3 regions of the Solibacillus sp. FSL K6-4121 genome follow, and region 3 is predicted to be linked to each of the others. Evidence: riboswitches for the same ligand, from Rfam matches in the RefSeq annotation. Region 3 holds a riboswitch; each other region holds the start of a gene.

Region 1 (10,194 bases), on a different contig from region 3:
TTATTGGCAAATGGATGCCATAACACATACCCTGTAAAGATACCCAATAAGGTAGCAACAAAGGCAGCAGAAATTGCTACACCTAATTTATCGATATCCCCCATATCTTTTAGCGCTGCGATAAGGCCTACTACGGCCCCTAATACACCTAGAGTTGGTGCATATGTACCTGCTTGCGTAAAAATCGCGGCACCACTTCCATGACGGTCTTCCATTGCTTCTACTTCCTCTGACAGCACATCGCGAATATAGTCTGCATTTTGACCATCTATTGCTAGTGTTAAGCCGTTTTTCAGAAAGGGATCTTCAATTTCAGATGCCTTGCTTTCCAGAGCCAATAACCCTTCACGGCGAGCTAAATCTGCCCACTGTGAAAACATTTTGATTAAATCAATATCACTAGCTAATTTTGTTTCTGTAAATAAAATTTTAAAAAGTTTTGGAATTCGTTTTAATTCCTTCATTGGGAACGCGATTGTTACCGCTGCAATCGTACCAAAGATAATAATTAAAATAGCGGCAGGATTTAATAATGCGTCAGGTGTTACGCCTTTCATAAACATCCCTAGTAAAAGAGCGAAAAAGGCAAGTATAATCCCAACAACCGATGATATATCCATATGTAGTACCTCCAAATTACTATGTCTTTTCTTATTTCGGTATATTTATCTTTTTATTAACTTCCTTTACACTAGTATTAGAACAATTTTTATATTTTTCGATACATTTATTATTTTTATCACAATCTTCATTGTTTTGATAAGGGTGTATTTAAAAATAACACATTTTATAACAATTACTGGGGGAATGTTTAAATGAATTCAATGTTCGAAAGTAAGTTAACAAAGTATGCGGAATTAGCTGTAAAAATCGGTGTAAATATTCAACCAAATCAATATTTGTATATCGCAGCTTCTATTGAATCAGCACCTTTTGTACAGGTCGTGACTAAAATCGCCTATGAGGCTGGAGCAAAGCAAGTATTTGTAGATTATACAGATGACCAAATTACGCGTACTCGTTACGAGTTAGCACCGGATGATTCTTTTGATTTCTTCCCTCCATGGAAAGTCCAGGAGCGTGAGTGGCTGGCTGAACAAGGTGCAGCATTTATGAGCATCGTTTCGCAAAGTCCTGATCTACTAGCTGGTATCGATTCAAAACGTATTGCTACTTTCCAAAAAGCAGCCGGAATCGCGTTAAATAAATACCGCCAGTACGTACAGTCAGATAAAATCAGCTGGACTGTCATTGCAGCTCCTTCTAAACAATGGGCTAAAAAAGTATTTTCAGATTTACCTGAAAATGAACAAGTGGAAGCATTATGGGAGGCTATTTTTAAAGCGACACGAGCTGACTTAGACAACCCTGTTCAAGCATGGGCAGAGCATAATGATAACTTACATGAAAAAGTAGATTACTTAAATAATAAAAACTATGCAAAGCTGCATTATACAGCGCCTGGAACGGATTTAACGATAGAGCTTCCTAAAGGTCATTTATGGTGCGGTGCAGGCAGTGTCAATGAAAAAGGCGAAGAATTCATGGCTAATATGCCAACTGAAGAAGTTTTTACAGTACCGCATAAAAATGGTGTAAACGGGTATGTATCTAGTACAAAACCACTTAGCTACGGTGGCAATATAATTGATAATTTTAAAATTACATTTGAAAAAGGGCGTATTATAAAAGTTGAAGCTGAACAAGGCGAAGAAGTTTTGAAAAACCTTGTAGCAACAGATGAAGGCTCTCATTATTTAGGGGAAGTGGCACTTGTACCTTTCCATTCACCTATCTCTGAATCGAATATTTTATTTTACAATACACTATTCGATGAAAATGCATCAAACCACTTAGCCATTGGCAGTGCTTATGCATTTTGTTTAGAAGGCGGGAAAACGATGTCACAGGAAGAATTAGAAAAACACGGATTAAATAACAGTATTACGCATGTTGATTTTATGATTGGTTCTGCGCAAATGAATATCGATGGCATTACTGAAGATGGTCAGGCAGAAGCTGTTTTCCGTGATGGAAACTGGGCATTCTAAATCTTCAAGATGTCGCCATATTTACAATTTATTCTGTAGTAAATGCATAAATCCCCCTACAATGTTCCAATTTATTAGGTTATAATTGGTTAATGATTCTTATTATTAAATAGAGAGGAGTTTTTATGATGTTTGATCACCGTCATCCGTTTTTGTCTGATTATTATACGTTAGTTTTAGGTTTCTCAGCAGTTATTCTCGTTCTTTTAGTAATGTTTATTATGTACTTACGAATCGGATTACAATCTCATGACTCTGTTATAGTAGATTCAAAGGCTAATGCATTCGCGCCAAACGAAAAATCACTAGATGGTCACCACCATCATTAATATTTTTCACAACCGTTCTATTTGAGCGGTTGTTTTTTATTGCTGAATTACTGCTTTAGTTCTCTTTATTTATTGGATTTTTAACTATAATTGTGCGCATTTATTTGAATTATCTAAATAATATTTTAAAATGAATACAGAAACGAAAGGGGTACGAATAAATGTCTGCATTACAAAATATTCTAGAGTTTAATGAAAAGTTTGTTGCTGAAAAGCAATATGAAGAATACGCAACAACGAAATTCCCTGATAAAAAGATTGTTGTTTTATCTTGTATGGATACGCGTTTAGTAGAATTATTACCAAAAGCAATGAACTTGCGCAACGGGGATGTAAAAGTTGTTAAAAGTGCTGGCGCAATCGTAAATCACCCATTTGGTGGCATTATGCGCAGTATATTAGTAGCCGTGTATGAATTACAGGCTGATGAAGTATATGTTATTGGTCATTATGATTGCGGTATGAGTGCCGTTGATTCAAATGTTATGATCGGTCATATGCTTGAACGTGGAGTAAAACAAGAAACGATAGATGTTATTAATTATGCACGCGTAGATTTAAAAGAATGGTTACGTGGTTTCGGCGATATTAAAACGAGTGTTTTAAAAAGCGTTGACTTAGTAAGAAAACATCCATTAATGCCTGCTGGTGTTCCTGTACACGGTCTTATTATTGATCCTGCAACTGGTAAATTAGATTTAGTAACTGATGGATCTGAAGAAGTAAAATAATAAGCTATAGCCTTACCCACAGGACTTTTTTGGGTAAGTGCTATAGCTTTTTTTATAATCATACAACTGTATAAAATCACCTATTTATATATTCTCGCTGTAATATTGCGTACATATAATGGTCAACCCATTTACCATTAATAAATAATAATTCTCGGAGTAAACCCTCTCTCGTAAATCCTGACTTCTCTAAAACGCGTATAGATCCCACATTTTGAGGAGCGACATATGCTTCAATACGATGAATATTTAAAGTTGAAAATGCGAACTCCATTACTAAACGTACCGCTTCGGTTACAATGCCTCTTCCTATAAATTTTTCATCCATAGAATATCCGATAAAACCGCTGGAGTATGGCAATCGTTTTATTGAATAGAGCGAAATATGACCAATCAGTCTACCTGTTTCATTATGGAAGATCCCAAACGAAAACTCTCTATTTGTTTGCAAAAGATGCATGCTTTCCATTATTTTCTTGTACTGTGTCTCTTCTGTATAAAATTCATCCCGATGTAACGGCTCGTATGTTGACCAATAAAATTTATTATCCACTAATAGCTTAGTCAATGCTCTTGCATCAGACAGTGTAAATGTACGCAATGAACATTGTTGCCCAATAAGTTGAACCATTGGACCCTCCTTCTTTCGAAATAGCTTGATTAAGCTTTTCATTTAACTCACCTACATTTCACAGCCAAACTTACTTATCTGTTTTTGATTTTTTCTTTTTTGGCTTTGGCTGTATTTCTATAAATTCAGGTTTTTCACTATCTGCCGCAAGTACCTTATGTTTTTCAAAAACATTGGTAAGCTGAAGACCTCGTTTAGTAATTTGTGTTTCGATTTGAGCAACCGCTTCTTTTAGCACTTGTACTCGAGCATAAAATTTATCGTTGCCAGGGATTAAACACCAAGGGGCATTTTCTGTATTTGTTTTAGCAAACATTTCATCTGCCGCTTCCATATATAAATGGAACTTTTCACGATTTCGCCAATCTTCATCTGTGAGTTTCCATGATTTATATGGGTCTGCCGCTCTTTCCATAAAGCGCTTCAATTGCTCATCCGCATCAATATGAACCCAGAACTTAACTATAATATAATCTTCATCCGTTAATTGCTTTTCAAAGTCATTTATTTCGTTATAAGCACGCTTCCATTCATGTTCTTTTGCAAAGCCTTCAATGCGTTCCACTAATACACGACCATACCAAGAACGGTCAAAGATGGCAATCTGGCCATGCTGAGGCAGCTTCCGCCAAAAACGGTGCATATAGTGATAACGCTTTTCGTGTGGCTGTGGCGCGGAAATTGGTGAAACGATTAAACCACGTGGATCAATGTGTTCTGTTAATCGCTTTATTGCGCCCCCTTTGCCTGCTGCATCCATGCCTTCAAATACGAAGATGAGACCGATTTTATTGTTGTATAAAAATTGCTGTATATTAAGCATTTCATACTGCAACTCTTTCAATTGCTTTTTGTAGAGCTTCTTATCCAATTTTAATGTCAGATCCAGATCGTTTAGGTTTTGCATTCAACGGCCCCCTCTATTGCGAATCATTATATATATTTTACTTGAAAGTGTTTAGAAATGGTAATTGTTGCTGTAATTTATTTGAATCGTTTGATTATTTTATGTTAATCTAATCTCCCTATAGAACAAAAGTAAAAAACGTGGCCGCATTATATGCTTCCACGTTTTTTAATTAGTCTTCTAATGTTGTTAAAATAATTGGTTTATCTTTCGTTACAATAATCGAATGTTCTATTTGTGCAACTAATGATTTATCCGGAGTAATAAATGTCCAACCATCTCCGGATTCAACAATATGCTCTGCCTTTGCAGAAATGAACGGCTCTACTGCTAAAACCATCCCTTCTTTCATAATTGTTGTATCCCAAGCATCATAATAGTTTAATACGTGGTTAGGCTCTTCATGCAATGATTTACCTAAACCATGACCTGTTAAGTTCATAATTACCGTTAGGCCGTGATCACGCGCTTCACGCTCAACTGCCTTACCAATTTGATTTAATTTTGAACCTGCTTTAACTTTTGTCATTGCACGTTCAAATGCAGATTTTGCTACAGCACAAAGTTTTTCCTTATCTTCATAGCCTTTTCCAACAACAAAGGAAATTCCTGTATCTGCAAAATATCCATTTAAAGAACCTGATACGTCGATATTGACGATATCTCCTTCTTGAATCACTTTATTACCTGGAATACCATGTGCCACTTCATGATTCACCGAAATGCAAGTATAGCCTGGGAAGTCATATTCACCTTTTGGGCCTGAAATAGCGCCAGCATCAGCAAACATACGTCCTGCAATTTCATCCAATTCTTTTGTCGTCACGCCAGGTACTGTCGCAGCTTTCATCGCTTCACGAATTTCAGCACAAATACGTCCTATTTTTTTAAACGCTTGGATTTCTTCTTGAGTTGTAACAATCATGTGTAACTTCCTTCCTCTTAAACAATGTCTACCCTTAACTATAACATACTTAAAATCGGTTGTAAGTGTTCATTGTTTTTTTAAATGATGTGTTTAAATACAGGAATTATGTGCAAAAATGATATATAGATTAATGTACATTTATAATAAAAAACAAACTAGATTTGAAGTGTGGAAATCCGCACTGCAAACCTAGTTCTATTATAATAATTTAATTTATTGTACTTTTTGCAATAAACGTGGTGCAGAAGTGAATAACAGAACGGCAATAATAGCTGTAATAATTGTTGCTGGCAGCATGTAGGAACCGTTGTAGAGAATTGAATATGTCCATACATTATCGTCGCCTGCAAATTCCTTAAAGAAGACAACTCCGGCAAGTAAGTGGCAAACGAATCGTAAAGCTCCACCTAATAACGTACCTATTATAATATAGAGTGCCATCTTTGTTTTATGGAGTGACTGTGTTGCTTGCAATAAAGGCTTTCTTATAACTGCGGCTAAACCTACTACAGTAAAAGCAAGACCATAATCCAGAATTGCCTGAAGCCAGTGGACGATATACGCTCCAAACATCATTTGCATTATTCCAATTAGTAGGCCAGTTGCAAGACCTGCTGTTAGCCCCCAACGAATTGCCATTAAAATAATAGGAACCATTACAAAGCTGATCGATCCACCTTGTGCCCACATTTTAAATGATATTTGATCCAACACCAGTCCGACGGCAGCGAAAATCGCTATTTCCACCATCATAAGTAATCTTTTTTTGTCCATAACAATGCTCCTTTCTTTTTTCCGATGTAACAGAAGTGAAGAAGGAATAGAAATTCATCTGCAAAAATAAAAAACGATAATCAGGACAAAAGCCTGACTATCGTTTGAACAGTCGGTTTCTATCCACATCCCTACGCAAGTGCTAACTTACAGGTTCAAAGAGTCAGTGCAGTTACGTGCACAATCTCAGCCGACTTACTCGGCTCCCCTTGTGGTACATCTAAATAATTATTGTTTGAACAAACTTATTGTATCGAATAATTTTCCAACTTTCAACAGCCGATTTTTTTGAAACTAAATTCCAGACAGATGCGTATACAAGCAAAGGAGTGAATGAAATGAATCAATCAAAAGGTTTGAGTGCTTTAAGCTATTTAAGCTTTTATTTTGCACCGTCTATCTTGCCGTTTATTATATATATAGTTTCAAAAGATGATTTTGTAAGGGCGCACTCCAAAAAGGCTTTTATTACACAGTTTATCCCGATTGCTTTTGGTATTTTGTATATTATTTACTTTTTCGTTTCACTTTTTTTAACGCATGAAACGTTGACTATGCAAGATTTCTTTGTCAGTTCACATTTTATTGCCATTGTAGTTTTAGTTATTATGGTTTCAATAGTAGGGATTTGGAATTTAGTGAAAGCTATTAAAGTTCTACGTTAATGTTTATGAAAGCTTCATAATTGGGTATATTTCTTATACGAAATGATATTCGTTAAGGAGTGAACACTTATGAAAATTAACAAACTTGTTAAAACAGCAATTAAGTATGGTCCAATACTTTATCCAATCATAAAGAAAATGATGGATAAAAAATCTTCTACTCCACAACCCGCAACTGCTACACGCCGAGCTACAAAACGCTAACGTAAAAAAGATATTTCACCCTATCATTCGAGTGAAATGTCTTTTTTTTTTGAAAACTTTTATTTAATAATAATTTCCGTTTTACTATAGCCTTCTTTTAACTTTTGTACTTGTAAAATGACCGGCATAGCTGCTTTAAGTTCGGCGACATGTGAAATGACACCGATTAAGCGTCCTGTCTGCTGTAGGTCGATTAAAATATCGATAGCGCGGCGCAATGCCTCTTCATCCAATGTACCAAAGCCTTCATCGATGAACATTGTATCGATATGCACACTACCTTGAACACTTTGGATAACATCCGCCATTCCTAAAGCTAATGAAAGTGATGCATTGAACTTCTCACCGCCGGACAATGTTTTTACATCGCGTGTTTGCCCTGTATTACTATCATATACATCAATACTTAACCCGCTTTGAGCATTTCCTTCCTTGCGACCCGTTGACTTTAAAAAGTATTGACCATTTGATAAAACTCGAAGTCTCTCGTTTGCAGCATGTGTTACTTTTTCTAAATAACCTATTTGCGCGAATCGCTCAAAAGAAATTTTCGCTTCATTCTGTCCACGAATTAAATCATAAACATGTTCAACTTGCATTAATTTTTCTTTATAATCTTCTATTTGTCGAGCTGACTTTTCAAGCTTTTCTAAAGTTTTCCCACACTGCAATGTGTAAGAATGAACTAACTTCATTTCTGAATATTGTGCTTCTACTTGCTCTGTAAGAAGCGTAATTTGTTGCTCAAAAGCTTTTAAGTCCACCAATTCTTTTCCTTCTAGCATTTGATGTTCTTCTGCAATTTGCACTGTTAAAGTATGAAAACTTTGCTTATAGTTATCTAAAGTTTCCTGAATTTGCTGTTGAACATGCAATGGAAGCAGTGCTTGCTTATATGCTTCTAAATGGAAGCCTTCTTGTATGAGTACAGACTCAAATGAAGCTTGCGTTATTTTATTTTCCTGTTGTTTGTCAGTTAAATTATTCATTGCATGTTGATAATTAACTTCACAAGACTTTTCTTCTAATTGGATATTTTGCAATGCTTCCAACGCTTTTTGTATTGTATTTTTCAAATGATGATACTTTTGCTGGAGGCTTGTCAATGCTTCTGTAACTTGTTGAACCGTAGAAAATTGCGGCAGTAAAGACTTTTCACTTTGCTCAAGCTTTCCCTTCTCTTGTGCATATTGTTGATCAATTTCCGATACATATTGCTGCCCTTTTTCAATCCGACCTTGAAGCACTTCTTTGTTTTCCAATAGCTGTTCCAACTTTTTCTTTTCTATTACTAATTGCGCTTGTTGCTGTTTTTGCATCGATAATTGATTCGTCAATATAGATAGTTGCTGCTCGTATTCGTCAAGAGATGAAGGGTCAATTTCCAGCTGTTGAAGTATCAACTGTTTTTCATTTAATGCCGCTTGTTCTACCTCCAATTTCGAACTTATTTGATAAAAGTTCTGCAGTGCATTGTCACTTTCACGGCGTAATACGGTCAATTCATTATCGTCGACATCCATTGCTTCACTGCTATGGATCGCTGGATGCTCTGTGCTTCCGCATACAGGACACGCTTCCCCATGTTGAAGAGATGTAGCGAGAAATGCAGCATGATTACTGCGTATCTGTTGTTCCAGCTTCTTTAATTTATCCTGGGAATGATTTGCAATTTGTTGTTTTTCAGCCAGTGTTTTCGTTAATGCCGCTACGTTAGATTGGAGCTTTAAAGTTTCTTTCGCAAGCTCAATTTTCTTAGTCATCATTGCATGTGCTTCAAACGTTTCCTGGTACGAAGCCACTTTTTGTTCCAGGTCATTTATAATTGTACGCTGCTCCTGATGCTGTTCTTTTAATGCAATATCTTCTTTTAGAAGCTTTTCAAATAATTGTTTTGCGTTATTTTGATTTTCCTCTATTTTTAAAACGGATTTCCGCTGGTCATCTATCGATTGATAAATCGGTAATAGCTGTTCTAACTGTGAAATAGTTTTTGAATACTCATCCAATAAAGGTTCATGTTGCTTTTGTTCTTCATAATATTTCAATGCATTTTGAAGCTGCAACTTTACCTGTTCAAAATCCTTTTTTGCACGTTGTAATGCTACTTCTGCTTTTTCAAGCTGAAGCTTTACTTTCTCATGTTCACGCTCTATAGGTTCGATATGTGTTGCTTTTTTTGCAAGCTCAAGACGTTGTTTCTCGTTTTCCATAGTTTGTTCCTGCTGCAGGAGCTCTGCAAGTTTTGTTTTTCTTAATAAGTATTTTTCAATACGCTCATTTAATAGCTTTTGTTCACTATACGTTTCATTTAATTGCTGTAATTGTAATTTGGATTTCTCATATTCCGTTTTTAATGTTCTGCAATGTTCTTCATAATATTGCTGTTCCAATAATAAGGCTTGCTTTACTTGATATAGATTTATCACATCTTGATTTACCGCTGAAAATAGCTCTGATTCTCTATTAGGTAGGCGCGATAGAATTTCATGAATGGTATTGTCTTGCTGCATAATTGATTGATCATATAGCTTTTCGGCAGACTTTTTTTTCTCACGCAAAAGCTCGACCATTTTTGTAAATCGTTCTGTTTTGAATATTTTACGGAAGATTTCTTCTTTATGTTTCGATTCGGATGTCAATAGTTTCTGAAATTCTCCTTGTGGGAGCATCACAATCTGATTGAATTGAGATTGGGTTAAGCCAATCAGCTCTTCTATTTTCGCTTGAATTAGCTTTACTTGAAACTTTTCTACAGCCGGAACTTCTACGCCACCCGTAATTTCAAAAAACTCCCGTTTCGCACTCGTCCCATTATGACCAAATTTTCGCCAAATCCGATATAAACGTCCGCGCACTTCAAATTCAAGCTCAACTTCAGTATCAATCGTCTCATCGGCAAAATCACTACGTAAAAAAAGAGACTTTTCACGGTCTTCCCCACTGCCTGAATCATAAAGGGCAAATGTTATCG
Region 2 (10,194 bases), on a different contig from region 3:
AGTTGCTTGAGACAACTGTTGAATTTATTCAATCAGAACCCCTAATTCCTTTAAACACAATTGGAGAAGAATTAGATTTAGCTGTTAATTATGAAAAAAAATCCGGGAAAATTACTCTTTCAAATGAAAAGACAACATTTGTACTTTATGAAAATAAGAAGACTGCACAAAAAGAAGAATTAGGTAAGAAAGCAAGTTATCAATTAAATGTACCTGCAAAAGTAATTAATAATAAAGTTTATATTCCGGTTAGCTTTATATCAGAAAACCTAGAGCTACATGTTATTTGGGATGAATCATTAAAAAATCTCGTAATTAGAAGTTATACTTTTGATTAGAAGGAGTGATAATTTTGTATAAAGCAATAATAAGCTTTGTCGCAACTGTAATGTTTTTAACAGTCGCTTTCCTTCCAACTACAACATATGCTGCTGATACATCAAGAGGAGCGGAAATCAGCTCGTATATGGGGACAGTTGAAGTGAAAAAAGCAGGAGGAAAAAAATCAATCATCGCCTTTGAAAATATGAAATTGAATCAAGGTGATGAAATCATAACCGGTGCTGACTCCTCAGCTATTCTTCAATTCTCTAATAATGGTGAAAGCGATGATCAGTTAATATTAGAAGCCAATTCGACGATTGTGCTGTCCAAAGTATCAAATAAAGAGAGCACTGTAACGAAGGTGAAACTAAAGCGAGGCAAAGCGTGGGTAGATGTATCTTCAATTAATAATAATGAAGATGTGTTCCAACTAGAAACTCCTGAGGGAATCTTAAATGTACGGGGAACAAATTTCTTTGTGGCTGTCGATCCTAATACAGGTCAGTCAGTTATTGGATTGTTTTCGGGAATAGTTAATTATAATTCCACAGAAGATAGATCCCAAGGGACAAATAATATATACCCTGCTCAAATTTATTATTTAGATTCGCAAAATGAAGAGAATGTAGGGAATATGTCTAATCAGACTTTAGAAGAGATGCTGAAAAATGCACCATCCGAAATAGTTCAAGTAATTGTGGCAAATTTAAGTAAAATAAATGAAGAAAATAAAATGTTGATAGATAAAATAAATCAGCAATCAGTGACAGGTTTAAGTCCTGACGTTTTAACAAATATAAATAGAATAGCCTTTGCATTATTAAACGAATTGTATAAAACAGGTAAGATTTCAGAAGAAGCTTATAAACTTAAATTGGAGGAAATAAGTAAGAGCAGTTCTACAGGTGGAGATATACCATCCTCATCCCTTCAAATCTCAAGTGCAGATAAAATTTTGGAATTGAACCAAAATAAACGGGAAGAAAGATTAAATGAAAGTAATAATCAATTATCAAAATTAGAAGAACTGAAAAGACAACAAGAAGAGTTAAAGAAAAAGAATGAAGAATTGAAAAAAGAGCGAGAGGCGCAAACTTTACAAAAATATAAAGAAAGCTTATCTAAAGAAGAGCAGGAGAAATTGCTGAAACGGCAAGCTGATTTAGAGGCGGCAAGAAAAACACCGACACCAAGTCCAACACCAGATTCAACACCGACACCAAGTCCAACACCGACACCAAATCCAACACCAGATCCAGAGCCGACACCAAACCCAGATCCAACACCAGAGCCGACACCAGACCCAGAGCCGACACCAAACCCAGATCCAACACCAGAGCCAGATCCAGACCCAGATCCAGACCCAGATTCAACACCAGATCCAGAGCCGACACCAAATCCAGATCCAACACCAGACCCATCGCCTGACCCAAATGAGTGGTTTTATAATATTGAAAATCCACTCTATTTTAAGGTGACTGTTGATTCAGAACAATTTTATAAAGAGGATTTTATTAGTCAAGATAAAGATAATAAATTACTGTTTGAAACGACAATGGCAATTCCATTCGGTAATGGAGATCGAGTAACATTTTTTACTAATAGTGATTTATTAGAAATTAGAGGCATTATATTGGAAAGTGATTTCCCTTACGAAGCTGGGGAACCAGATTATACGATTCCAATCGAGAAAGTCGATTCAGATAATTTAACATTTATAATCACTCTAGCTGAAAAGGGGAATTCAGATCGAACTGTAGAATTGACGTTTAAAATCCTTGCTGAATTAAGAGAATATCAAAGTCCCGAAGATATTATTACCTCCTTCAAAGAAATTAAATAAGACTAGTTCCAATTATAGTGAGTATATATACTCCTAGAGGTGAATTAGTTATGAATAAAGAACGGATTCCTTAATGGGGGTTCGTTCTTTTTGTTCAAAAAAACAATTTGAAAGCCCTTTAAGTATTTTATTGATTCTCATTCTATTCTGCTTTTATTTTATTTCAATAATTTTTAAATACCTCTGATGGATACTCTAAGGCTTTTGGTTCAAAATAAACAAGAGAGGGTATAAATGAATTTGACCTTTAATGGGAATATCCCGTTTAAAATAATAACCAGCTCAGTGGGGAGGTAAAAAATGAATGTCCTAGATTGCATCGTTATAGGCGGTGGACCTTCGGGGTTAAGTGCAAGTTTGATTTTAGGTAGAGCTAGAAGAAAAATTATGTTGTTTGATGATGATACAAATAGGAATACAATGACGCAAGAATCGCATGGATTTATTACTCGAGATGGTATAAAGCCTCAAGAGTTTAAAGAACTGGGTTTAAAAGAACTGGAGAAATATCCTTCTGTCTCGTTCGCTCATGCAACCGTTACTGAAATAATTAAGGATAAAGGTAATGAGAGATTTTTTGTCAAAGCATCCAATGGACAGGAGTATGTTACTGAAAAGATTATATTAGCTACTGGTATTCAAGAAGTATTTTCTATTCAAGGGATAAGGGAATTTTACGGGAAGAGCTTATTTAGTTGTCCGTATTGTGATGGCTGGGAGCAAAGAGATAAGCCATTGATTGTCATTGCAGAAAAAGAAAAGCATGCACTCCATCTGACTAAAGTTATATATAATTGGTCGGAGGATTTAGTTGTTTTAACGAATGGAATAACACTCTCTCCAGAAGGTACTGCAGATTTACAAAGACGCAATATCAAAATAATATCTGACCCAATAAAGAATTTAATAGGGGAAGATGGTTATTTACAGAAAATCGAGTTTGATACTGGGGAAACGATTTTAAGGTCAGGTGGATTTGTGGCACCAATTTATTATCGCACGAATCAATTCGCTGAAAAACTTGGGTGTGAGTTGGATGAAGACGGAAAAGTTAAAACAGATGGCGTTGGCAGAACAAGTGAGAAGAACATATATATTGCGGGAGAAACTGAAAGAAACAGACCTTCCTCGCTAATGATTTCAGCAGCAAAGGGTAATAAAGCTGCAGTTTCTGTAAATACGGACCTTACGATGGAACGTTTTTAAATGTTAAAAAATAAATGGCGCTATCCAAAATACATTGGATAGCGCCTTATTTTTGACGGTTCTATTATGGGTTAGTTGACCAAAGTCCAGCATGCTTTAATACAACACGTGGATGAAGCTTTAATTGTGCAACCATTAAGTCAGCTAAATCTTCTGCTTGCATAACTTTTTCTGGGTTGCCGTCTGTTAAGTTCAGCTCAACCGCCATGTCAGTTGCAACCGTACTTGGTGTTAAAGTTGTAACGCGAATATTTTTCTTACGTACTTCAAGCATTAATGACTCACTTAATCCGATTACTGCAGCCTTAGAAGCTGAGTATGCACTTGTAACCGGTGCCCCTTTTTGACCAGCTGTGGATGAGATATTGATGATATCGCCTGTATTGCGCTCAATCATTTCAGGTAATACTGCACGTGTTGTATAGTATACACCTTTTACGTTAACATCGATGATATTTGTCCATTCTTCAGGTGTTAAGTCCATGAAACCGCCGAATTTTGAAATACCAGCATTATTTACTAAAATATCGATGGCTCCAAGTTCGCTTCGAATTGACTCAACTGCTGTAGTTATAGAGTCTAAATCTGCCACATTTGCCGAAGCAATAGCTACCTTAACGTCATATTGTTTAAGTTCCTCTGCCACTTGCTGTAAATTTTCAAGTGAACGTCCGACAAGACCTACGTGAATTCCTTCTTTAGCAAAAGCGATTGCTGTTGCTTTTCCAATTCCACGCCCTGCTCCGGTGATTAATGCCACTTTTCCTGTAATTGTTTGCATTTTTTTTGCTCCTTTAAATAAGATTGATTTATTATAGCGAAATAAAGAAATCGATATCCTCAAACTGGATCGTGCTTTTTCACCAAAAATAAATCAAGTATTATTCTAAAACTAACTTTATTCTACTCATGGTTTTTCGTATTGTAAAGGATACGAGCATGCTAATTTTCTTCGTTCTTCCAAGGAGGATTTGTATGGTGGGAAAAATTGTTATATATTTTGGAAACTGTATATGGAATAAAGAATGACAGGAAGGTACAAAGCATAGTAGGTATATCAGTAAAATGTTCCATAAGACTATTCCACAAAAAAATTCCACCTTTAGTGTGATTTTATAATGTTGCCTGGCTTTTCGATAGTTGCGTTGACATCAACTTGTATATCACTCTTCATGAAATAATGCTGACCCTCTTCCCATTCCTCTTTAATGGATTTCCAAAGCGGATAATGCTTTTCATATAAATAAGTGTTTAATCCGATAACGTCTGTATATAACTGATTCTGTAAAATAGAGATGGTATGTTCCGTTATTTCTTTAATTTCTTTTTCTAAAGTATTTTTTAGCTTTTCGTAATTTTCTTCCTTCATAACATCAAGTTGGCCATACTGTTCAGCAACTCCGCTAGCAACGTCGATTTTAATATTGAATTTTAATGGCATTTTCTTATCTTTCAGGGATATTTTACTTTGGATGTTTAAGATTTCGAAGGTGACATCGTGATCATCAAGTTTTGTGTTAATCGTCCCTGTCTGATTTTTGGATTGAATAAAATTTACTCCTTTTGCTTCATCTCCAATTAAATTACCAACAACTTTATTCTTAATACCGCTGTATACCGAAACTCCATCATAATTAACTGTCGTTGAATTTACCTGACTAATAAAAGGAATAATAAAACTTCGATTCATTAACAAATAGGATTGAACATTTCCCACAGTTAAAGGTTGGGCAATATCTAAGGTCGACTTATTTTCCAAAACTTTGGATAAATATTTACTTGGTACTTTCTCGTTTTCAGGGAGAATTGATAAATAATCGCTTGATTGCTCCTCCGTAATGGCGATTTTAACGCTCCGTAACATTTCCTTTTCTCGAAGGAAAATATCCATCAGATCAGCAAATAAATACTCTTCTTTTGCAAGGGCTTCCGAAAAAAGGACAATATTTAAATGTGTCACGTTTGTCCTACTTCCAGCCTGTTTTATCATATCGCGGTTCATTTCAATAATGGTGTCACCAGTTTGTGATAGGTTACGAAATGAAGTGGCGTTTGAATTGTTAGTGTTTTGTTGTGAGCTAAAGGTAGAAGGGTTTAAAAGCTGTTGTGTTAATTTGAATTTATTATTTTCATTTTGTTCATAATCCTCATCTTTTTCATAATTTAAAACTCTTTCATCGGTTTGTAATGAAGATTCATTTTGATTTTGTTTTATGCGTTCTTGCCCTGATGAAGGTTTATTATTTTGCTGCTGTGAGTTTTGCTGCTGTTGACCTTTTGAGTCCCTAGCAGCCACACTTTCTTCTGAGGGAGCTGGTTTATTATTAGCTAGGTCTATCGCAATCCCTGTTACAAAACTACGATCTTCTACTTCAAGATTATCCCAGCAACCGGCTGTAAGTGGGAGACAGCAAATTAAAAATATTAGTTTATTATAAGGGATCATGGGTTCTCCTACCTCTTATTAATAGCATAGTTCCTAGTAGAAATATGACGAATACCATATAAATTATCTCTAAATAAGCCATATATTTTGCAATGTTATTAATTTGAATAAAGTTTTTAGGTATCATGGCTAAAAAGAAAATGATGGGTGACAAAATAAAAATAATCGTTTGTTTGGCTAATTTAGGAATTAGCTGGTTAATGAGCATTACTGCAATATCAAATGCCATTAAGCAGGTTGTAAATACAATAATTGTCCAGATGATAAATAAAATCGAATCAAAGCGTTCGAAGAAAATTCCTGGAATCGATATTATTTTTGAAAGCTCGAATACAGGGTAATAAAGATTTTTGACCGTTGCATTCCCAAAGACGCCAACACAAATAATAAAAATAATGATATAAAAGGTAAATGGAAATAAAATGCCTAAAACAGTCATTTTAGCTGCTTTTTCAGGTTTTTTTATAAGAGAAATATAAAATATTACAATACCAAATCCTAGAAATGCGTTCAAACTGGATATTGTTCCAGACTGAAGTCCTTTAAAATCGGTTTGAAACACAGGAAGTAAATTTTCAAGCTTAATAGCCCACATCGGAGCAATAATTAATAAAATTAACCCGCCGACAACAAAAGGGAAAAAGAGAATGTTTAATTTGAAAATGGCCACCCTCGAGCCAGATACTGCATATATAACGACAAGGATAAACGCTAAACAGACAACTTCCAATGGGGTACGATCAAAAAAGTACTCCTGAGACAAGGTAGCCATTTCCCTCATTTGAAACGAAGAGATAATAATATATTGAAAAACAAAAATAAAGCATAGTATGACTGCCACTGGCTTTGATACTAAATAGGAGGCAAAAGAGAAAAAGGGTTCATTTGGGAAGGATACCGCTATTTTTGCTAAAATCCATCCTAAAAGAAGCGCGATCAACCCTCCAAATAAAATTGCTATCCAGCCATCCGATGATACAGTATGTTCGGTTATATACCGAGGCAAAAATAGAATTGTAATACTAATCGTATTCGAAGCAACAGCAAACATAATGTCTTTATCTTGAATCGATTCATTGTTTTTATAAAGTTTCATTACTTCACTGATCCTCCGTCTTTCTTTTTCCTATTCGATTTCAGGAATGGCTGAAATGAGCGTTTTGACAATACTGTAATCGGAGCCCTTACGACAATATTTTCAAGGGTCCATAAGTTGCCTGGAGAAAATGATTGTGTATATGGAATACCAATACTTTTTAAGTTGGCAAGATGAACATAAATCATAATAAACACTAAAATAATTCCGTATAGTCCTAAAATTGCGGCAGCAAATATAGTAGCGAGACGAACTATTCGCAAGCCAATCGCAAAGCTGTAATTGGGTATTGTGAATGCACAAATGGCTGTTAGAGAAATAACTATAACCATGATGGGAGTTACAATCCCCGCCATAACGGCAAGTTGACCAATAACTATACCGCCTACAATCCCAATTGTCTGACTGATTTTATAGGGGAGTCTTGTTCCAGCCTCCTGCAATACTTCATAAAAAAAGACGAGGATTAAAGCTTCAATTAAGGACGGAAATGGAATCCCTTCCCTAGCGGCAGTTATCGTAAATAATAGCTGAGCCGGAATTAATTCTGGATGGTATGAAATTAATGCAACATATAGGGCTGGTAAAAATATAGTCATGTAGAAAGAGAATAAGCGCAATAATCGTAGTAATGAACTTATTAACCAACGTTGGTTATAGTCTTCTATTGACTTTAATGAATCCCCGAAAGTGATAGGCATTAAGAGAGCAAAGGGTGACCCTTCAACAATAATGGCTATTTTACCTCTCAATATATTGAAAGCCACCCTATCCGGTCTTTCTGTATCTAAAATTTGTGGAAAGGGTGACAGAAGATTATCTTCAATCCACTGTTCAATAAATCCAGAATCCGGTGCGAAATCAATATCAATTGTTTTAACGCGACGCAAAACTTCCTGTAAAAGGTCTTCTCTTACAATCCCATCAATATAACAAATGGCAATTTTCTGGTTGGAATGTGTGCCAACTTCCATCATATCGACTCGAAGATTGGGGTCTTTGATTTCCTGGCGAATGAGCGAGAGGTTAATTTTAAAATTCTCTATAAACCCTACTCTGGACCCTCGAATAACGGATTCAGATTGCGGCTCCTCAAGGGCACGATATTCCATTCCGCTCGTTCCGATAAGTGCGGCTTCACTTACACCTTCCAGTAAGAAAACTGTATCGCCGGCTAAAAGCGTTTTAATTACCTGCTTCATTTCCTTTGATCTGTTGATCTCAGCAATGGCAATTATTTCTTCATAGACATGATCAAACAAATTCGAGTGAATATGTTTTCTGTTTAATTCAAGAATTTTTAATATATTTTTATTTAATAAATCCTCGTTTATAAGCCCTTTTATATAAATTAAAGCAAAAGGATGGTTCAACCGGCCAATTCTGCTTTTTCGGATAATAAGATCTGCAGAATTTCCAAGTATTTTTTTTATTACTGCAATATTTTCATCTAATTGGCCATCGAGATATTGGCGACTATTGTTTTTTTCATTTGAAGATTGGACCATTTTCTTAACTCCTGTTCAAATGATGTAATAAGTTTATTGTTTTATTTTTTCCAAATAATATGCAATTCATACTTTAATTCGATGTATTATTGAACCTTTATAACGTTGGTATAGAGGCACGTAAATGTATGAATTTGACATTCGACATACCTGTTGATAGTATGGAGGAACAAACAAAATAGCATATATTGCGGGGGGACTCTTTTGAGTTGAGAAGGTTAAAACCTGACTCTTTGAACCTGTCAGTTAAAACTGGCGTAGGGAAGCGATTCATTATATTTATAAGCAATAATTTGAATTGTGCTTTCCCATTTATTTAGGGAGAGCACTTTTTTGTTTTTTATGCTAAGTGAATTTCTACCTGTAAGACCCGTCTTGTGAATCTATTCGTTCATATGAAGAATGATTATAGAAAGGTGATGGAAATGGCTACTAAGCAGGAGATACAAAATGAAATTATCCAGGCTGTAGAAACAGTAAAAAAGGCGAATCCGATGGCAGGTTCCATTACAAACACTGTCACGATTAATTTCGTTGCAAATGCACAGCTTGCTGTTGGAGGTTCTGCCGCTATGGTGTATTTACCGGATGAAGCAGAATTTATGGCTAAAGCGGGGGGAGCAACCTATATAAATGTGGGTACGCTATTACCTATTTATCAAGAGACATTACCTCATGTAGCAAAGGTATTGCATGAAACAGGAAAACCATGGGTGTTGGACCCTGTCGCTGTAGGCATTGGTTCACTAAGGACAGAGCTACTACAGGAATTTAAGGCATTTAAACCGACCATTATTAGAGGAAATGCATCAGAAATTATAGCATTGGCAGGTTTATGGGCATTAGATGGAGGAGCAGAGGAATCAAGGGTACGAGGTGTGGATGCTACAGATTCTGTACACGAGGCTAAAAGAGCAGCGATTGCTCTTGCAAAGTGGACGGGTGGTGCGGTTGCTGTATCAGGAGAAACGGATTTAATAACAGACGGCTCTATTATAGCTATCTCTTATGGGGGCTCTCATTTTATGGAGAGAATTACGGGGGCAGGCTGCTCGTTAGGTGGAGTTGCCGCTGTGTATGCAACAGCAACTACTCCGTTTATTGCAGCCATTACTGCTAGTGCAGTATACAATGTAGCTGGAAAACGCGCTGAGTTAAAAGTAGATGGTCCAGGAAGTTTCCAAGCGCAGTTTTTGGATGAATTATATAAAGCAACAGCAGAAGAAATTGCAAACAACTCATTTGATTTGGAGGAGATTAATTTATGAATACATTAGTAGCAGTAGCAATTGCGCCTTTTGGTGTAGGGGATGAATTGGGACAGGAAATCGCCGAGGTTGTGAAAGTCATTCGAGATTCGGGGTTACCGAGTCGAACTACATCAATGTTTACAGAAATTGAGGGAGAATGGGATGAAGTGATGAAAGTAGTAAAAGAAGCGACTTTTATACTTGCAGAAAAAGGAATTCGAACAGAAGTGGTGTTAAAAGCTGATATCCGTCCGGGATATACGAATACGATCAATACAAAAATAGATAAAATAAATGATATTTTAGGAGGGTAATATGGGTAATATCAAAAAGCTTGATATTTCAGCCTATTTAGTTATAGGTCCTGAAAATACAAAAGGCCGTCCAGTCGCAACGATTATTAAAGAGGCAGTAAGTGCGGGCTTTACTTGCATCCAAATACGTTCCAAAGTTGCTTCTGCAAGAGAATTGATTCAATTAACACGTCAAGCAGCAGAGGTCATTGAAGAGGCTGGAAAATC
Region 3 (10,194 bases):
CCGATGCCCTAGCAAGTTTTGCTATACGCACCGCTTCCTCTGCCGTTTTGGCTCCTGCTGTATTAGGCAATAGCGTATATTTCGTCAAATCAAGCTGTTCCAAAAAGTTAGGCTGCTCTTCTGAAAAAATATTCATTCTTCTTACGGCAAACGTTAAAATTTCTGCCTGTGAGACTTCTACTGCCTTTTTCTGCAACTCAAATGACGGATATTTCCCTGTCCCTAACAGCAGTCTAGACTGAAATGTGCGATCTGCGATTTTTAACATACTTCATCCTCCTCCAACAAAATGAACAATCTCTACAACATCACCTTGTGATAAGCGCGTCGTTTCATAGCTTTCTTTCATAACAATTTCCTGATTCACTTCTACGACAACAATGCGATTTTCTAAGCCATAATGTTTCAGTAATTGCTGAACATTTTCAAAAAGCTCGAGTTGCTTTCTCCCATTCACTGTAATAGACATCGCTTACTCATCTCCTGTTCGGTCGATTGATCTGAAAAGCCTCGACCCATTCTTTTTTTACAGTCCTATTTAATATAAAGCTCGTAATCATCTCTCCTGTTGCTGGTGCTAATAAAATCCCGTTTCTATAATGTCCTGTCGCAAATAATATCGATTCATCATGTGGATGAAAGCCTATAAATGGTTTTTGATCGAATGTTTGTGGACGCAATCCTGACCAAGCAGCATTCATCTTCATCTGACCAATTCCAGGAAAGAGTTCCTTCGCTTTTTGAATTAATGTTTCCATGCCATCTAGACTTACGTGTTCTGACCAATCATTTTCCTCCATAGTAGCTCCAATAACTAGCTCCCCATTATTTCTAGGAACGATATAGTATTTATCATGAAAAATAGTGTGTTTTAAAAAAGTGCTTCTTCCTTCCACAGCAATACATTCCCCTTTGACCGGTGTTATTTGCTGCTCTACTCCTAGCTGCTGAAAAAAAGGATTACTCCAAACACCCGCAGCAATAACAACCCGTTTTGCTTTGATCATCCCTAGTGTTGTATCTATTTGAAAAGAATCCAACTGCTTTTGAATCTTTAACACCTTTGTATGTTCAAAAATGGATGCACCGTAAACTTGTGCCCCTTTAAAAAAGGCCTGACATACACGATACGGCAATACACTAACATCCTCTTCAATATAGGCAGCTCCTATTATATGCGGGGAAACATCGGGTTCTAGATTTCTTACTTCATTTGCCTCAAGCCATTTCACAGTAGGCAGTGTGAGTATTGCTCCTAATTCTTTCTTGTCACGTTCAGAAAAGGCCAGCTTTAAAATCCCTCCCTTTTTGCAGCCAATATCAATGCCACTTAGCCCGTATAGTTCATCCTTTAACTTCGTATAAAGCGCCTGACTGTATCTCGCAAAAGTGAAGAACTCCTTTCCATCGCCTTCATATTCCGAATGTGCTCCAAGCATACCCGCCGCTGCACTTGTCGCTTTTAGTCCAATTCGACTTTCCTCAAGCACGGCCACCTCAACTTGATTCTTTGCTAAATAAAAAGCAATTGCACTTCCAATAATCCCTCCGCCAATTACGACTACGTCATAGCTTGCTTGCATCTTTAATGGCCTCCCTGTATTGGTTCGCTGCTGCACACGGATGCGTTTCCGAAAAAATACCCGACATAACTACAATCCCATCTGCATTTACATCATGGAGTGCCTGGACTCGATCTACATGAATTCCTCCAATCGCGAAGACGGGAATTTTTAAGTTCTTTTTCATTTCATTAATAGGAGAAAGACCGTTTGGAACCTTTCCCTTTTTGCTGTTTGTTTCAAAGCAATGTCCATAAAGAACATAATCAGCCCCTTGCCGCTCTGCCTCCATTGCGCCTGTATAATCATGAACCGATTTCCCTATATTGAGATGCGGAAATTTCTCTTTCACCTGTTGTACAGAAAACCCTATTTCGGGTAAATGTACTGTGGGAATATCGCTATACAAGGCGATATCCACAAGACTATTTATGATTATTTTCTCTTTTGGAACCTCTCCTGCATCCAAATATTCAAGTAGAGTTATCACTTCTTTTATTGTTTTTGTCTTTTCACGTATTTGTATATAATCCACACTTTGCTGTATCTGAATAATTTTTTGCGCTAATGCTAAAATCGGCTGACAATCATCTGTTACTGCCATTAACTTCATACACCTATGCCCTTATAAAATCGTAGCATGCTCATTCATATACACTTCCTGTTGCCAATCCTGACAAGTCCAGGACATTTCCCAAAACTGCCATTCATAATAGCAACTGCGCTTGAAATGGGCTGTCAATTCACGTTCATCATTTCCTGGCATCTGTGCAAATCGATTCATCATTTCCTTTTGTTTTTCAATTGTTTCCTCCATCTCAGCAGAGGCATATAAATCAATCCACTGCTGATACAACTTAACACCCGGTGTTGCTTTTCGTAATGCGACCCCGATTTCCTGATATAACCACGGACAAGGTAGTATCGCAGCGTATGCGTCGGCAATCGCCCCTGTATAAAATGCTTGATACATATGACTAACATAATTGTACGCTGCAGGTGCTGTTTGGAAATTTCTGATTTCTTCAGGTGTAACGTGCAATTCTTTAAAAGTCGTACGGTGTAGCTCTAACTCTGCTTCCCGTATAAAGTTCGCGGTTTCCAGGAAATAAGCTACATCCTCATCCTCATTAGCTTTTGCTGCCAGCATCGCTAGTAGTTTCATATAATGCTTTAAATAATAGGCGTCCTGCAGCATATAAAATTTAAACTTTTCCAGCTCCAATGTTCCATCAGCAATACCTTGTACAAATGGATGCTTCAAACTGGCCTCCCAATAATATTCCGTTTGCTTTCTTACTTCTTTACAAAAATCCATCCTATTTCCTCCTTGGAGGCGTAAGCAAAAAAGGCACCTCTACAAAAAGTAGAGATGCCTAAAAAAGTGCATATGTACGCACTTATTGCTCCCTACGCCAGTATTAACTGTCAGGTTCTAAGGGTCAGGTTTTAACCTTCTCAACACAAATGTGTCCCCCCGCAATTAAAAAATTTGCAAAAGAAAAGCTCTCCAAAAAGATGGAGAGCGCCACGTACGATTATTAGCTTGTACATTTTGCTCCCTACGCCCGTGTTAACGGAACAGGTTCTAAGGGTCAGGTTTTACCTTCTCAACACTTACGTGTCCCCCTGCAAATTCATTTAATTACTACTAGTCTACTGATAATTCTGAATAAATGCAACGGTAATTTAAATTTTTTCCTACTGCCTACCATTTTCTCGCTTCATTCGCTACGTAAAGTCCGACAGTTTTATTTTGCTTCCAAACATTGTTCCAGCGTTTTAGTGGCACCGAGGCTTCACCGGCATATGGTGCAATTTCAACCGTCATCGCAGGTCGGTCTTTAACTTTTGTGAAGTAGTCCTCAGAAGCTGCGATTGGTTCGTTTTTTGTTGTTACGGGCATCATTTTATAGCCTGTAATTGAGGAAACTCCCTTTACTAGCTTTTTAGTACGAGCAAATTCGGTCTTCGCTCGACTCCAATATATAATTTGACCGGAAGAATGATAGGATACATAGGCTAAATGATTGCCGCGATCAATCAGTCTTTTCATTGCAAGTGCTTCAGGCTCTGTATTCGGCGCCTTACCTTTATATTCTTTAAACGAAGGCTTTGTCATTTTTATTAATTGCCAGTTCACATTGAATTGACGATTTAAATCGACACCATTTATATTTGCTTTCCAACGATTAAAATTGGAGCTCCCATTCATCGCTCTTAACTTGGCCATAGGTGTTTTCACTTTTCCACCTTGTGAAAGTGTTACACCATCTGGGTTAACCATTGGTACAAACACAATACTTACCTCACTTAATATCGTTTTTACATCATATTTTTCTATCTTCGTACCATTCAAGTAAGCCTTTAAATATGTATCAATCATTTCCATCAGCACATTGGTCGTCATATGTTCCCGACCATGGAAAGCTGCATCGAATAAAACTTCCTTTTTACCAGTTCCGAGCTTTATGGAATAGAGAGAACGCCCTTCAACTGATTGTCCGATTTCCTGTAAATTCGTAATTGAAGGATACATTTGTGATATTAGCTTTAACTTTGAGGCTACCTCATCAAATGTTAAAACTTTCGAACCGTCGACTAATTGGTCATAGTGGACATCGGTTAAAGTAAGAAAAGTGGTTTTAGACGAATTTTTTACGATACCTTGCTTACCATGTATCCCGGTTAATAAAAGCTTCTCACCTTTTGCTACTTTTTTTATAACAGCCCCATTTTTATCTTTCAATTCTATATTCTTTTTTGCAATCACTTGTACCGGATATTTTCCAAGGTCAACCTTTTCTGTAGCAGCATTTGTAGTCATTGGATTAATAATGGCTGCTGCAAAAAATATTAAACTAAAAAGCAATATTTTTCCCATGAAATTCCTCCCACTTAGGTGTATAAAACTTAACTTCTATACCCTTAACTGTACAATAAAAAACGGCCTGTAAGAATATTATTCCTACAGGCCGCCCATATTAATTGTCTTTTACATCTTTACGATTTTTCTTCAGCATTCTTGATAATACTTCATATACAATCGGAACGATGATTAAAGTTAGTACTGTTGATGATAATAAACCACCAATTACTGTTACGGCTAAGTCCTGAGATATTAGTCCGCCACCAGCACCACCGAATGCCATTGGTAACATCGCACCAATTGTTGCAATCGCGGTCATTAAAATTGGTCGTAAACGTGTTGCCCCGGCTTCCAATATTGCTTCACGCATATTCATACCTTCATGTTCCATACGGATAATACGGTCTACAAGTACGATTGCGTTCGTGACAACGATACCGATTAACATCAGTAGTCCCATCATAACTGATACAGAAATCGTTTGACCTGTCGCGAATAATCCAATCCAAGAACCGATTACAGTAAATGGTAATGAGAATAAAATCGCAAATGGTGCCAAACCTTCACCAAATGTAACAACTAAGATGAAGTATACAATTGCAATCGCTGCAATCATCGCTACACCTAACTGAGTGAATGTTTCAGTCATATCAGCTGCAACACCACCTACACCAGTCGTAACACCTTTAGGTAGCTCTAAATCAGCAATTTTTTCATCCGCTGCAGATGTTGCTTTTGAAATATCTTTGTCAGTAATTGTTGCAGATACTGTCGCAAAGTATTCACCTTTTTGACGAGATAAAGAATTTAAAGTCGTACCTTCTTCAAGCTCTACAATGTCTCCGATAGTCATCGATTGACCTGTTGCAGTTTGAATTGGTGTTTCCAATAATTCATCAATGTCAGCAGCTGCAGATCTAGCTTCACGCTGTACAACAACATTAATGTCACTGCCATCACTTTCAACAGTTGTTAACACTTCTTTTGCTGTATTTGTTTGTAATGCCATTAAAATTTGTGCAGTAGTTAAACCGTATTGTAATACGTTTTGTTGATCTACTTTAATCACATTTTCTACATAAGGCTCAGAAGCATTTGATTCAACTTCATCTAATCCGTCGATATCAACTAATACATCTTCCACTTGAGCTACAGCTTCGTTTAACTTATCTAAATCTTCACTGTATAATGTATAACTTACTTCATTCGATGACATACCCATCGCGAAGTTTTGTGTTTTCCATTCACCTGTTTGACCAACGTTGAAGATATAGTCCTCTACTTCTTTTTTCGCTCCTGCGAAATCGTCCATATCAGGGTCGAAAATAGCGTAGATTAAACCGCCACCAGCACCTCCGCCAGTCATCATTGAAGCTGCGTCTGTTGAAGTTTCAGTATTCACCGATAATTGTAAAATATCGATGTCATCACGCTTGATTAATTCTTGCTCAACTTCTTCAATGTTCGCTAATGTATCTTCCATTAACTCACCAGTTTTTGGTGTGTATGTTAAATACATTACCTTCTCTTCTTGAGAACCCATGAAGCTGAAACCGATTAAAGGTGTTAATGCTAATGAACCTACTAACATTACGATTGCAATGATAGATGTAATCCACTTATGATTTAAACATTTTTCTAAGAAACCTCGGTAAGTTAATGCTAATTTACCAACCTCTTTATGTTGACTTTCTGATTTTTCACCGTAAATTTTCTTACGGAATAATGTGTGAGAAAGTGCCGGTACAATTGTAACCGCAACGATTAATGAAGCGATTAATGCAAATGACATTGTAAGAGCGAATGGTACGAATAATTCTCCAACCATACCACCTACAAATACTAATGGCGCGAATACCGCAATTGTTACTAATGTTGAAGACATAATTGGCTTAAACATTTCAATCGTTGCTTCACGAATTAATGCACGGCCTTGTAATTTTTCTTCTTTTAAGTGCATACGACGGTATATGTTTTCTACTACTACAATCGAGTCATCAATTACACGACCAATTGCAACGGTAATGGCACCTAACGTCATAATATTTAATGTAATATCCATCCAGTGCAATAGCATTAATGCCATAAATACTGAAACTGGAATTGAAATAATCGAAATGATTGTTGATTTAAAGTCACGTAGGAATAATAAGATAATTAAAATCGCAATTAATCCCCCGAATACTGCCTTTTCAACCATTGTGAAAACAGAGTCTTCAATCGGCTTACCTTGGTCTAAAGAAATATCGATTTGAAGACCGGAAATTAACTCCTGCTCTTCTTCAATTAAATCTTTTACTGCATTTACAACTGTTACTGTATTTGCATCCTGACCTTTAATAACTTGAATGGCAATAGCATCTGAACCATTTGTACGAGAAACCGATTGAACTTTACCAACCTTTTCAATCTCAGCAATATCGCCTAGCTTTACAAACGGTACAGGATTTGTTTCAGATGGTGTAACAGGGATTAACATTTCTTTTAAGTCTTCCACTGTTTTAAACTTACCATCAACGGCAACTGCCTGCTCGCCTTCTTCAAATTTATATAAACCTAAAGAAACAGCTAAGTCGCTTGCTTGAACCATTTGCTTAACAGAATCTTCTGTTAGGCCTAATTCATTCATTTTTGCTTCATCATATGTGAAGGATACCTCTTCCAAATGCTGACCAGTAACCGTAGCTGATGCTACACCGTCAATTTTGTTTAACTTTGGAAGGATAATTTGTTCTACCGTAGAAGTTAATTCGACAATATCTTCATCTGAACTACTTACTGATAACGCAATAACCGGCATCATATTCATACTGATTGCCATAATAGAAGGCTCTTGAGCACCTTCTGGAAGTGCAATATCATCTAAAGCAGCTTCTAATTGACGTTTCTTTTCATCCATATCTACGCCATATTCATATTCCACTTGAACTTGTGAAACATTTGAACTCGATGTAGAGTAAACAGCCTTTACATCTTCTAAACTTTCAACAGCCTTTTCATAAGGAATTGAAAGATCATCCATTACTTGCTCTGGTGTAGCACCAGGATAAACACCCATAACGATTAAGAACGGGATCGATATGTCTGGAATCGATTCCATTTTCATACGTGTAGATGAATAAATACCTGAGAACACGATTATGATTGTTAGTAACCATACGGCAAGCTTATTTTTCAATACGAAATTTACTAAGCCTTTCACGGTTCCACCTTACCTTTCTTGACTATATGTAACCACCATTCTATAATAATGACTAGCCGGTCACGTGTCAATTGAAAGGGGCTCAAAATTATTATGACAAGAAAACAATTAATAATGGATTCTGCCCTACAGCTTTTTGCAGAAAAAGGGATAGAAGCTACATCAGTTCAACAAATCACTGATCACTGTGGCATTTCTAAAGGTGCCTTCTATCTTTCATTTAAATCTAAAGATGAACTTATTTATGCAATAATTGAACATTTTATGAACAATATAATAAGAGAAGTTGACCAAGCAGTCAAAGAAGGCTCTACACCATCAGAAAAGCTCCACATTTATTTTGTTCATACATTTAAAGTCATGTCACAATATACAGGCTTTGCGGAAATATTGATGAAGGAAAAGGTTTCTGCGATTAATGAGACATTGATTGAACGAATTCAATTTTATGTTGATTTGGCTAAGAAAAGTTTGGAAAAGTTATTATTCGAAGTATTTGGAGATCAGATTGAAGGGAAGCAATACGATTTAGTGCTCGTTATTAATGGGATGGTACAGGCGTATTTACAAAATTTCTTCGAATCGTGCAAACCGTTCGATGTAATAAAACTTGCTGATTCACTCGTAGAGAAAACGACGCTATTGGCTACGAAAAGTGAAATCGTTTTTTTAAAGGATTCATCTCAGCTGTACAGTCGAATGAAGGTCTATTCAACAGAGCATATTATTGAGGAACTAGATCAATTACAGCAACAAACAAATGATAATCTGGAACAGGAATCCATCCAATTGCTGAAAGAAGAGCTAACTATGGAAAATCCCCGTCCTGCTATCGTCATTGGTCTTGTTTCTAATTTAGAAAAAAATGAGAATTTTAATTGGGTTACATTATATTTAAAAAATCACTTCATTTAGAAGAGGAAACGAAATACCCGCCTCAAAATTAAAAAAGACTGGGACATAACCCAAAAATGCCATTAAATCTCCTTGAGAGAAATGGCATTTTCTTGCTGGCATAAAAAATTGATTTCCATTCCGGGACGCTTTCCGCGGGCACGGCCTGAGCCTGTAGTCTCAGGCGTCGTGCTTTTCCCGCAGGAGTCGCCCTCCATTCCAATCAATTTTTAAAGTCTACGTTTATTAATAAGGGTCTTTTCCTTATCCAAAGAATATTCTACTTTTGTCTCAGCCCCTTTATTTTGTTTCTACCTCATAACTGTTGTTCTCCTTAACGGTAGACACTTTTCTGAGGGCAGTTGATTAATTACTGAACGGACTGCAAATACGCTTCATATTCCTTCGTATCATAATCGTATTGAAGCGTGTAATTCAGCCCCTTCTTCATTAACATTTCACTGTATGAAGGGTCCCCTTTAAACATAATTGCCAAATCTGCAAACTCAGCTGGATTATTGATAAACGGCTCATATAAATCAAATGTAATTTTTGCCTTTTCCAACTCCCCCATACCCGCGTATGCTTCAATTAAAGCAAGCGACGTAAACGGCGTATATACATTCAAGCGACCATGTTTTTCATTCACTGAGTCTACATAGGCAATTAATTTCGAATGATTCCCATGCAGGCTCTCCAATTTGCGAATAGAGCCTTGTTGAATCTCAAAGTTTTCATGAAACGTTTCATACGGCTCTTCTATTAGTTTTGCCCACGCAACGTGGAAGGACGAATTTGCTGTCCCTTCTATTAATTGGCGAATGATTGAATCCCCATACTTCTCTAGTAAGAACATGGTGCCATAAAACCCTTGCAAGTAAATCGTATGAAAATTGACGTCTCCAATTTCTTCAAGTTGTTTAAAAGGAATTGCGTTAAACATTGGTCCATACTTTACCAAAACGTGATCCATCAGTTCATATTCAAACGTTAACGCTAAGCCCTCTTCTAACCATTCCGGAATTTGCTCAGAAGTTACCTTCAGCGTATCTATGTATTCATAAAATAAATGGTGACTATATTCGTGAATAATCGTGGATGATAAATCTCCAGTATATTGACCATCAACGGCCACCGTTTTAATCGGTGGATGATAAATACCTAAGTTCCCCTTACCCAAATACATATCGTAAATTCGGTCCCCTGGTAGTGCTACAAAAATATCTACCTTATCTTCGTTTGCGACATCGAAAAGCTTAGCCGCACGTTCCTTCGTTTGTTCCATTCCCCTGACAACTTTATCTTCTTCAATCACAATGTCTGAATTTATGAGTACATCTACCCCGTTTAATTGTGTCTTTTGATAATCCTCGTTAAGCGAAAAAATTAATTTTGCTGGCACATGGGGATTATAAAGCAAATAAATTCCGACAGCAGAAATCGTAAACAGCACTAAAAAAACAATTTTCTGCGCTTTTGTTATGCGCAAAGCCACCACCCCTTTTTTAAAAAAACTAATTACCAACAACTATAACATAATGGTATTTTATGTAAAACAATTCCCGAAAGTTTAATCCAAAATTAAACACTAACAAGCTGAATTAGTACTAATTTATAATTATATTGCATAAGAAAACAGCCATAAATGATTCTTATGGCTGCAAATA

The links. Region 3 has a riboswitch for thiamine pyrophosphate ahead of tenA (thiaminase II). Riboswitches for the same ligand answer to the same signal wherever they lie in the genome.
Region 1: it holds a riboswitch for thiamine pyrophosphate, as region 3 does, so the genes downstream of both, thiT (energy-coupled thiamine transporter ThiT) here and tenA (thiaminase II) in region 3, are expected to answer to the same signal.
Region 2: it holds a riboswitch for thiamine pyrophosphate, as region 3 does, so the genes downstream of both, thiM (hydroxyethylthiazole kinase) here and tenA (thiaminase II) in region 3, are expected to answer to the same signal.

The regions. Positions count from the first base shown of each region.
Region 1 is NZ_JBBOCS010000001.1:314,408-324,601, forward strand. It holds gene motA (flagellar motor stator protein MotA) at 1-620, opposite strand, end outside; gene MHH95_RS01730 (aminopeptidase) at 816-2,051, shown strand; gene MHH95_RS01735 (hypothetical protein) at 2,180-2,380, shown strand; gene MHH95_RS01740 (beta-class carbonic anhydrase) at 2,542-3,111, shown strand; gene MHH95_RS01745 (GNAT family N-acetyltransferase) at 3,188-3,742, opposite strand; gene MHH95_RS01750 (polyphosphate kinase 2 family protein) at 3,813-4,649, opposite strand; gene map (type I methionyl aminopeptidase) at 4,822-5,574, opposite strand; gene thiT (energy-coupled thiamine transporter ThiT) at 5,791-6,351, opposite strand; TPP riboswitch at 6,463-6,571, opposite strand; gene MHH95_RS01765 (DUF4870 domain-containing protein) at 6,690-7,016, shown strand; gene MHH95_RS01770 (hypothetical protein) at 7,086-7,220, shown strand; gene MHH95_RS01775 (SMC family ATPase) at 7,280-10,194, opposite strand, start outside.
Region 2 is NZ_JBBOCS010000001.1:378,424-388,617, reverse strand. It holds gene MHH95_RS02065 (stalk domain-containing protein) at 1-338, shown strand, start outside; gene MHH95_RS02060 (FecR family protein) at 353-2,167, shown strand; gene MHH95_RS02055 (NAD(P)/FAD-dependent oxidoreductase) at 2,468-3,373, shown strand; gene MHH95_RS02050 (3-ketoacyl-ACP reductase) at 3,438-4,154, opposite strand; gene MHH95_RS02045 (Ger(x)C family spore germination protein) at 4,476-5,819, opposite strand; gene MHH95_RS02040 (GerAB/ArcD/ProY family transporter) at 5,806-6,915, opposite strand; gene MHH95_RS02035 (spore germination protein) at 6,915-8,423, opposite strand; TPP riboswitch at 8,606-8,705, shown strand; gene thiM (hydroxyethylthiazole kinase) at 8,849-9,691, shown strand; gene MHH95_RS02025 (MTH1187 family thiamine-binding protein) at 9,688-9,987, shown strand; gene MHH95_RS02020 (thiamine phosphate synthase) at 9,989-10,194, shown strand, end outside.
Region 3 is NZ_JBBOCS010000002.1:634,487-644,680, reverse strand. It holds gene MHH95_RS12630 (thiazole synthase) at 1-268, opposite strand, end outside; gene thiS (sulfur carrier protein ThiS) at 272-469, opposite strand; gene thiO (glycine oxidase ThiO) at 477-1,583, opposite strand; gene MHH95_RS12615 (thiamine phosphate synthase) at 1,567-2,166, opposite strand; gene tenA (thiaminase II) at 2,188-2,880, opposite strand; TPP riboswitch at 2,953-3,051, opposite strand; TPP riboswitch at 3,105-3,203, opposite strand; gene MHH95_RS12605 (M14 family zinc carboxypeptidase) at 3,271-4,446, opposite strand; gene MHH95_RS12600 (efflux RND transporter permease subunit) at 4,547-7,633, opposite strand; gene MHH95_RS12595 (TetR/AcrR family transcriptional regulator) at 7,727-8,548, shown strand; gene MHH95_RS12590 (hypothetical protein) at 8,898-10,016, opposite strand.